Regions from separate parts of the Avibacterium volantium genome, predicted to be linked through region 1. Evidence: riboswitches for the same ligand, from Rfam matches in the RefSeq annotation. Region 1 holds a riboswitch; each other region holds the start of a gene.
What was found. Region 1 has a riboswitch for thiamine pyrophosphate ahead of ELZ61_RS08265 (IS3 family transposase). Riboswitches for the same ligand answer to the same signal wherever they lie in the genome.
Positions count from the first base shown of each region.

Region 2: it holds a riboswitch for thiamine pyrophosphate, as region 1 does, so the genes downstream of both, thiB (thiamine ABC transporter substrate binding subunit) here and ELZ61_RS08265 (IS3 family transposase) in region 1, are expected to answer to the same signal.
Region 3: it holds a riboswitch for thiamine pyrophosphate, as region 1 does, so the genes downstream of both, ELZ61_RS06215 (ABC transporter ATP-binding protein) here and ELZ61_RS08265 (IS3 family transposase) in region 1, are expected to answer to the same signal.

Region 1 is NZ_LR134167.1:1,730,637-1,733,898, forward strand. Features, by position in the region: gene ELZ61_RS08255 (DNA internalization-related competence protein ComEC/Rec2) at 1-819, opposite strand, end outside; gene ELZ61_RS08260 (REP-associated tyrosine transposase) at 987-1,487, opposite strand; TPP riboswitch at 1,796-1,890, shown strand; one part of gene ELZ61_RS08265 (IS3 family transposase) at 2,080-2,530, shown strand; one part of gene ELZ61_RS08265 (IS3 family transposase) at 2,530-3,262, shown strand, end outside.
Region 2 is NZ_LR134167.1:1,189,924-1,193,185, reverse strand. Features, by position in the region: gene thiP (thiamine/thiamine pyrophosphate ABC transporter permease ThiP) at 1-436, opposite strand, end outside; gene thiB (thiamine ABC transporter substrate binding subunit) at 472-1,476, opposite strand; TPP riboswitch at 1,519-1,607, opposite strand; gene glnE (bifunctional [glutamate--ammonia ligase]-adenylyl-L-tyrosine phosphorylase/[glutamate--ammonia-ligase] adenylyltransferase) at 1,725-3,262, shown strand, end outside.
Region 3 is NZ_LR134167.1:1,281,389-1,284,650, reverse strand. Features, by position in the region: gene ELZ61_RS06220 (ABC transporter permease) at 1-721, opposite strand, end outside; gene ELZ61_RS06215 (ABC transporter ATP-binding protein) at 721-1,434, opposite strand; TPP riboswitch at 1,514-1,604, opposite strand; gene ELZ61_RS06210 (FTR1 family iron permease) at 1,772-3,262, shown strand, end outside.

The sequences.
Region 1 (3,262 bases):
CAAGAAAAACTGCAACCCTCTTGCGAGAGCAAAGCCAAACAACATTGCCAAACCAATATGCAAACCCGAAATAGCAATTAAATGTGCGGTGTTGGTTTTCTGATAAATTTGCCAATGCTTAGTATTAAGCCACGCCCGTTCGCCAAAGCCCAGCGCCAACAATAATCCTTGCATTGGTAAGCCTTGAGTCTGCTGAAAACTGGCCTGCAATAATCGCTCTCGCCACGCAAAATCTTGCGAAATTTGCACCGCACTTTTTACTCTGCCATAGGCTGTGATACCTTGTGAAAAATACCATTTTTGCCGATCAAAGCCCCCTTGATTTAAACGGCCTGATAAGGGTTTGAGCAATAATTCCGCTTGCCAAATTTGCCCTGCTTTAATTTGCTCTGCTGCCTTATTTTCCAAATTTTTCTCTGAGTTTTGCCATTGCAAATATATTCGCTGGCTAGGTAAATTTTCTGCCAATTTCCCAGTGGCGATCACAGTTTGATAATCTTGCTGATGTAAGATTTTCTCGATCTTAATTGGAATGCTGATCCTGTTTAAACTGGCACTCTGCTCCGCTTGGCTCAAAATTTTCAGCGCTTGATGATGAAAATACCCTAGACTCAATACAAAAATCACGCCATAAACCAGCCCTTTTGCGATTTTATAATAGGCGAAAAGATAGGCTGTTAAAACAGCTAAGATCCCAATTCCCACAGTGCAAAGCATTAACTCAACACCAAGCAATAAGGCTTTCGGCACATAAAGCAAACTCAAGCCTGCACCAATCACCAGCCATAAAATTACATCTAATTTCAGCGAAAATTTCATTCCTATATAAGATTAAAAATTACCTTTATAAACAAAAATCGTTGTAAATCGTAGGGTGGGCTTCAGCCCACCACTTAGGATTGAATAACCTTGGCATTGCCTACCTTGATAAAAACGGTGGGCTAAAGCCCACCCTACGCTCTATGCCACTCCGATTACACCTTTTATTAACTACCCCAATTCAATGGAAAAAATCCTCTTTCAACATCTCTTCGAAATGAGGAAAACGGCCAATCTTTGGGAGCATTAACATAACCGTGTTTAACAGGATTGAAATAGATATAGTCTAAATGATTGTTCAAATCTAGTTCATCACGGATACGATGCTCCCAAAATTGTCTTTGCCATATTCCGGCTTCTCGCTTTTTTATTCGACTTTGGTTCTCATTGCGATACGCCTTTGGTAATAATTTCGTAAATACCGTTTTAAAAAAAGCAATACGCTTAGAATAATTATCATCATCCTGTGGTAATTGCATTATGAAATGCAGATGATCAGGTAACACACAAATTGCGATGGTTTCAAAGGGATACCTTCTCACTGTTTCTTGATAGGCTTGCCGTAATTTTTCTATATGCTGAGTAAGATAACATTTTGTACGATCTTGCAATGTCAATGTAAAAAAATAACACGCGCCTTTTGTAAAATCTCTCCGATAATTTGGCATTATTTCTGACCCTCTCATAAGAAACGTAGAAACGTAGGGTGGGCTTTAGCCCACCATTTTTATCGGTATTAGCAATAACAAGGTTATTCAATTCCAAATGGTGGGCTAAAGCCCACCCTACGCCTACTTACATAAAATGACAACTTACCATTACAAATAAAAATATGATGAAAAAAGCACCGCACTTTCGCAATCTTGTTAAACAATTTTTGCGATCTTGCTCGCAAAACGGAAAAATACTTTATGCAAAATGCGGAAATTCTGAGTGGTGAGATTGTGTTTCTGTTTATTTCTTTGTAGAGTGAAGCCATTAATAGTCGGGGTGCTGCCTTGTGTAGCTGAGATAATACCCGTTGAACCTGATCCAGTTAGCACTGACGTAGGAAACTTATTATGAAAACGCTTTTTGTAAAAAATCTGTCTATTTTTAACCGCACTTTATTCTTCCCTTTTTTATTTTCAAATTGTCATTCCACAACATCATTCCCTATCACATTGATTTTATAGATGATTTTTTATTATAAAGGCAATGGGATGATCTGCACCCCAAAAGTTGGACTAAACAACCAACTGATTAAGGTGCAGATTTTTTATGACTAAATATACTCAACGTTTCAAACAACAAGTGCTCGACTTTTATCATCAAAATGGAAAAAACCGTTCGCTTACTCGCCAGTATTTTCAGCTTCCCCAAAGAACGTTAGCACGTTGGATTGCGAAATTTAATCATAATGGAATCAATGGATTAGCTGTGTTAGGTAAAAAACGATATTATTCTGTTGAGTTTAAATTAAAGGTTATTCAAGCTATCAAAAAAGGCCAGTGCTCCGCTGAAGCCGCCTGCTTTCGCTTTGATATCCCCAGTTCAGGGATAATTAGTCAATGGTTGCAACGCTTTGAAAAACAAGGTATAGATGGGTTATTACTCAAACCTAAAGGTCGTCCAAGTATGAAACTCAACTCACCTAAAATGCCACCAACGCCCAAAACAGAAGAAGAACGCTTGCGTTACCGAATTTTGGAATTAGAAGCGGAGAATACAATGCTAAAAAAGTTGCAGGAACTCAACCAACAAAAAATGCAGAAAAAGCCGTCATCGTAAATGCCTTACGCTCGCGTTTCCCGTTGGAATTGTTACTCAGGCTAATCGGATTGGCACGCAGTTCGTTCTTTTATCATCTCAAGCCAAAGTCGGATAAAAATGTAGCGATTTCACAGAAAATAGAGGAAATTTATCGCAAAAATGACGAAAATTATGGTTATCGTCGAATTACCTTGGAATTAAGGAAATACTTGATTATCAACCACAAAAGGGTGCAAGCGATAATGCAACGTTTGGGGTTAAAAGGAAAAAGTAAGCAGAAAAAATATCGTTCTTACCAAGGCAAAGTGGGACAAATTGCCGATAATCTGTTGCAACGGGATTTTACGGCAACGATGCCGAATGAGAAGTGGGTAACGGATATCACCGAGTTCAAATGTGCGGAAGGCAAAGTGTATTTATCGCCGATTAAAGACTTGTTTAATAACGAAATTATTGCTTATAATGTGGCGAGAAGTCCGAATTTTGAGCAGATAACCAGAATGTTGACCCAGGCGGTGAACCGATTAGCGGGGGAAAAACCGATACTGCATTCCGACCAAGGATGGCAGTATCAAATGATGGGTTATCAGGAGATATTGAAAAAATACGGTATTAAGCAAAGTATGTCGAGAAAAGGTAATTGCCTTGATAATGGTGCGATGGAAAGCTTTTTCGGGCGATTGAAGACGGA
Region 2 (3,262 bases), 540 kb from region 1:
ATAAGCGACTTGCCAAAGGAATATTAAAAAATAAATGGGCGATCAAAATACCACTCAAGCCGTAAATATTGGGTTTCCAATCAATCTCAAGAGCGAAAAATAAGCTTGCCAGCCAGCCTGAATGTCCGTAAATCCCGAGCAAACCTAGCACCGCCACCAAGGCAGGCAACACGAAAGTGAGAGAAAATAATTTTAAAATCAGCGTTTTGCCACCGAAATCTTGGTAAAAAAACGCGCGAGCAAAAAACAGACCAACCAGTACAGATAAAAACGCCGATAAAAAAGCTTGCCCAAAACTAAAGGCGATAACGTGGCGCACATAGCTATCTTGCCAAAGTGTCGTCCATTGATGATCATTGCCAAGATTTAACACCGCACTTAAGGCAAACAGATAAAATGCGCCTAACAACAAAATCACACCAATTCCCCCCGCCATTGAAGACAGGGGGAATTTTTGCAAGTTACGGCGAACTATTGTGTTAAGCTGGCTTGCCAAGTGTTCGTCCATTGTTTTAATTGTTCTGCATTGACACCACTACCCAAGGTAGTTTTGCTTTGCTGCGCTTGTTTTAAGGCATCAAAGTGAGGCTCAATTTTTTCATCAATTACGGCAAACATCACATTTTTTTGTGAAATTTGGCTTTGCGCCTGTGGTGAGATCAAAAATTGCATAAAGGCATCTGCACAAGCATTTGGGTGATTTGCCATTCGTGCCGCGGTTTCAATTTGTAACACTTGCCCTTCAGCAAAATCCGTGGCGGCGTAATTGGCATCTTTATCATTTAATAAGTGATAAAGCGGTGATGTGTTATAGCTAAATACTAAATCCGCTTCGCCTTTTAAAAAGGCGCCATAAGTTTCCGACCAGCCTTTGCCCACAGTAACGGTATGGCTAGCAAGTTTTTTCCACGCAGCGCCCACATCATCACCATAAACTTCATTCATTAAGATCACTAAACCACGCCCCACACCACTGGTGCGCGGATCTTGGTAAATGACGCGAAGTTGTTGGTTATACACTAACTCTTTTAGGCTTTTTGGTGGATTTGGTAATTTTTCTTTATGATAAACAAAGGCATAAGCACCAAAATCATAAGGTAAGAACACCTTGTCTTGCCACTTCACGGGCAAGGAAAGTTGTTCCGTTGGCACGTTATTTTCGGCAAATAATTGTGTTTTTCTCGCTTCATCAAGCATCGTTTGATCTAAGCCTAAAACAATATCCGCTTTGCTCTTTTTTCCTTCAAGACGAATGCGATTAAACATCACGCCTGTGCTATCAAAAGGCACATAATTTACCTGACATTGCGGATGAGCTTGTTCAAACAAAGCTTTCACTTTCGGACCTGCGCCCCAATCGGCACTAAAACTATCATAAGTGTAAACTTGCACATTTTCAGGGCTTTGTGCCGCCATAAGGTGGGTGCTAAAAAGTGCGGTAAGAAAAGTAAGAGAAAAAGATTTTTTGAATTGCATAGTGTTTCCTTCCATAAAAAACGACCAGCAATATTGACGCAAACAGCAAAGAAATTAGTTTCCTACGTCAGTATTAACTGTATCAGGTTCACGGGTATGATCTCAGCTATCAAGCACCCCGACTAATCTGAGCTTTTAACTCGGCTTTCAGTGTAGTAATTTTCCGTTGCTAATGCAATCTATGTGTTTAAAAATTCTCAAAATTTCTTTATAGTTAGCAACAAGTTAATCATTCATAAGGATAGGCTATGGCATTTTCTGTTCCCCACCTTGAGGATACCTTGCAAGCACTGGCAGCGAGTTTAATTGAACACTTCCCCGAACGCTACAATGAAGAAATTTACACACAACTTACTGCGCAGCAAAATGATCCCACAAGCCCGATTGGCAAGCTGGCGCAAGGCATTGCAATGTCTGATTTTGTGGCAGAAACCTTAAAAAAACAACCGCACTTTTTGCACCAATGTTGGCAGCAGATCCCCACTTTAGAAAATACAGACTATTATCGCCAAGCCTTGCAGGATTTACTTGAAAGCGTTAATGATGATGCCCAACTGTATCGCCAACTGCGTCTGTTTCGCCACCGTGAAATGGCAAAACTGAGCCTGTGCCAAAGCCTAAATCTCGCCACCGTAGAAGCGGTTTTTGTGCACCTTTCTCAACTGGCAGAAGGCATTATTATCGCTACTCGCGATTGGCTTTATCAGCGCGCTTGTGCGGAAATGGGAACGCCAATGGACGCGCACGGTAACCCACAACAACTTTATATTTTAGGAATGGGAAAATTAGGCGGATTTGAACTCAATTTTTCTTCTGATATTGATCTCATTTTCACCTACCCTGCCAATGGAGAAACCCAAGGGGCAAGGCGTTCCATTGAAAATAGCGTGTTTTTCACTCGCCTTGGGCAACGCCTGATCAACGCCCTTGATCAATATACGCCAGATGGTTTTGTGTATCGCACGGATATGCGTCTGCGTCCTTTTGGTGAAGCGGGTGCATTAGCACTGAGCTTTACTGCGATGGAACAATATTACCAAGAACAAGGGCGCGATTGGGAACGCTATGCGATGATCAAAGGGAGAATTTTAGGGGCGGATCCGCAAGATCCGAATGTGAAAAACTTGCAAAATTTGCTCCGCCCTTTTGTTTATCGCCGTTATATTGACTTCAGTGTGATTCAAGCACTACGCGAAATGAAAGGTAAAATTGAGCGAGAAGTGCGCCGCCGCGGTTTAGTGGATAACATTAAACTTGGTGCAGGGGGAATTCGTGAAATTGAATTTATCGTGCAAGTTTTCCAGCTAATTCGTGGTGGTCGCGAAATCAAATTGCAGCAGCATTCTCTGCTTAATCTCTTGCCAGAATTAGAAAAATTAGGCCTGCTTAGCCCAAATGAAAAACAAGATTTGCAACAAGCCTATGTGTTTTTACGCCGTGTAGAAAACCTGTTGCAAGCCATTGATGATAAGCAAACGCAACTTTTACCAGAAAAAGAACTGGATCGCCAACGCCTGATTTTTGCGGCACAACATTACCTTCAATGGAATGATGAAAAACAACCAATCATTGTGGAAAACCACCTCACCAGCTGGGCAGATTTTTATGCGTTATTGCAATCTCACCAACACAAAGTGCGGTCGGTTTTTTCTCAATTAATTGGCGAAGAAAATGATAAGCCCACGCCAGAAAATAGCCAATGGGACGATTTTTTAGAAACGGATCTCAATGATGAAGACATTCAGCTGATGTTGCAACAAAATGGCATAAAACTGGAAGAAAATGC
Region 3 (3,262 bases), 450 kb from region 1:
GAAGCAATTTATCTATCACGAAATACAGCAAGAGTGCGATAACCACCAAAATAAACAACGCCGCGAACATTAAACTAATTTGAATTCGTGCATTGGCTTGCAACATTAAATAACCAAGCCCTTGTGATGATCCTACCCATTCCCCCACAATCGCCCCAATGGGGGCAACAGAAACCGCAATGCGCAAGCCCGAGGCTAACGCAGGCAAAGCGGCAGGTAAGCGAACCTTAAATAATAATTGCCTTGATGAAATTCCCATTGTTTGCGCCAGCTCTAACCATTGCTTTGGGGTGTTACGCAAGCCGTCATAACAGGCGGCGGTAACAGGGAAATAAATAATCAAAATGGTCATCGCAATTTTTGATGCAATGCCATAACCAAACCAAAGCACCAATAATGGTGCAATGGCAAAAACGGGAATCGCCTGCGAAGCAATTAAAATGGGCAATAAAAAGGCTGAAAGTGTTTGTGAAGAAGCCAACAATAAAGCAGAAAGCAAACCAAATAAAAACCCCAACACCAGCCCTAATAAAATTTCCCATAAAGTAATTTTGGCGTGCATAAATAATAAAGCCCATTGTGAAGATACTTCATTTAGCACGGCAACAGGTTCAGGCAATAAATAATGTGGGATCGCAAAAATTGAAATCGCCCCTTGCCAGCACAAGGCGAAAAATAAGGTCATTATCAATGCTCGAAATAGGCTTTGCCACGCAAACATTAATGTTCCCCCATTAACTGCTTAAATAAATATTGCTGTAATTGCCATAATTTCTCTTGCGAAAAATCTCTCGGTGCTTTGCCTTGCGGGCAAATGTGCGGTGAAAGCTGAACGGGTTGTTGGTGCAAAATATAGATTTTATCGGCTAGCAATAAGGCTTCTTGCGGATCGTGGGTGATAAGCAACACGGTTTTATCTGCCAATAACTGATGTGAAAGCTGCTGTAATTGCAAGCGAGTTACGGCATCTAACGCGGAAAAGGGTTCGTCCATTAAAATAATCTCTGCATCTTGCATTAGCGTTCGGGCCAACGCCACGCGCTGCCGCTGTCCACCAGAAAGCTGATAGCAAGGCTTATGCAAATGTTGCTCCATTTTCACCGCCCTTAATAAAGTGCGGGCTTTTTCTTCCGTTTTTTTCGTTTTGCTATGAGTAAGATGCTGATAAAGCTGAACATTATCTAAAATAGACAGCCAAGGATACAAACTATCCTGCTGCGCAAGCCAAGCGATATTGCCAGAACATTGAATACGCCCTTGCACAATCGCTTGATTTTCTAACCCAGCAATAGCACGCAATAAGGTTGATTTCCCCACGCCTGATGCGCCAAGCAACGCCACCCACTCCCCTTGTAATACGCTAAAATGAAAATGCTCAAACAAAGGTTGCTCAGCAAAACTGAGTTTAAGATCGGAAATTTCGATGGCTTTCATCGTTCATTCACCAATCAACGTGATGGAAAAAAGCCGTTAAAAATAAAAGAAGTGCGGTGAGAATTTAATAAGAAAAGAAGCGTTTGCATAATTAGTTTCCTACGTCAGTATTAGCTGTATCAGGTTCACGGGTATCATCTCAGCTTAAATAAGCACCCCGACTAATGCAAAACAGTGTAACGGAAGTTCAAATAAAAATCAAAAGGTTAATCGTCAGCAAGAACTTGATCTTCATCAAGAAAGGCAAAATGCCTGTTTTTTCTACTTGATAAATATTTTAATAGGCGGATAATAGTGCGGAAATAAGAATAACTTTTATTTAGATTAGAGAATAAAAATGGTGTTTTTGCGTTATTGTCGTTATCTGCTGTGCTTAACTTTACTCTTTTTTACTTCTTTCTCCTTCGCTTCTGAAAACTATCAACAATGGGTACAAGACATTGAAAACCGTCTTGATAAAACCGCTCAGCTTTACCAAGAAAAGCAAATTGATGATGCACGCACCGAAGTGCAAATGGCTTATTTTGAAGTATTTGAGAATTTAGAGGGTCCGATTCGCATTAACTTTTCCGCACAAAAAAGCTACCAAATGGAAGCGATGTTTGGGGAAATTCGTAAAATGATTGGTGAGGGGAAACCGCTGAATGAGGTGCAGGCAAAAATCAATCAACTCAAACAAGACCTTCAAGCGGTTTTACCCGTTTTAGAGCAAGGGCATCAGCTCAACGCGTCCACGCAACACGATGTGTATCAACACGAAGAAATCGCTCCTTATTGGCAAGAAAGTTTTAAAATCATTGATGATTTACTCGCCCAAGCAATTGGCGACTATCAAAAAGGGGAATTTGCTCAGGCAAAGAAACGCATTCAGCAAGCTCAATATGATGGCTATAAAAATAGCGAAATGGAAATGTCCATTCGTAAAAATCGTTCCGCCGCGGCTTCGGCGAGCATTAATCAACAGTTTTACGATTTGATTAAACTCAGCGAGCAACCCGAGCAAATTAATGCGTTAGGCTATCAAATCACCACTCTGTTACAAGATATTGAAGAACAGCTCCCGCAACTGCCAACCACCAAAGCGGCACAGGCAACAACGCAAAGTGCGGTGCAAAATTCGCAAGATTTTTCTGATAAGCAAAACTGGAGCGAGGTGGCAACTCAGGTTAATGCGGGGATCAAAAATGCCATTGCCCTGTTTGAAAAAGGCGAAAACAAAAAAGCGATGCTTGCGGTGCAAGATACTTATTTCGATATTTTTGAAAATAGCGGAATGGAAAACAAAATTGGTTCGCGCGATAGCAATTTTAAAACAGAAATTGAGGGCTACTTCACTCGCTTAGTGAGCCTGATGAAAGCTAATCAGCCCGCTGAACAACTGCATCAACAAGCACAAGGTTTAGCACAAAACCTAAATAAAGCGGTGGAAATGTTGCAAGGCAATCAACAAAGCGATTGGGCAATGTTCCTTTATAGCTTCTTAATTATGCTGCGTGAGGGCTTAGAAGCCTTGCTGATTGTGGCAGCGATTGTAGCTTATTTAGTGAAAAACAATCATCAAGATAAATTGCCAGTAATTAAACAATCGGTCTATGTGGCGTTGATTGCCAGTGTTATCACCGCGGCTATTTTCCAACTGGTGTTCTCTAATTCGGGGGCAAGCCGTGAATTACTCGAAGGTTTCACGATGATGATTGCCGTGGTAATGCTCTTTATGATGAGCTATTGGCTACTTTCCAAAGTGGAAGCACAAAATTGGAAACGCTATTTAGAAGGAAAACTGTCCGCCGCGCTCAGTACCGGATCGCTCATTGGTTTATGGATCACC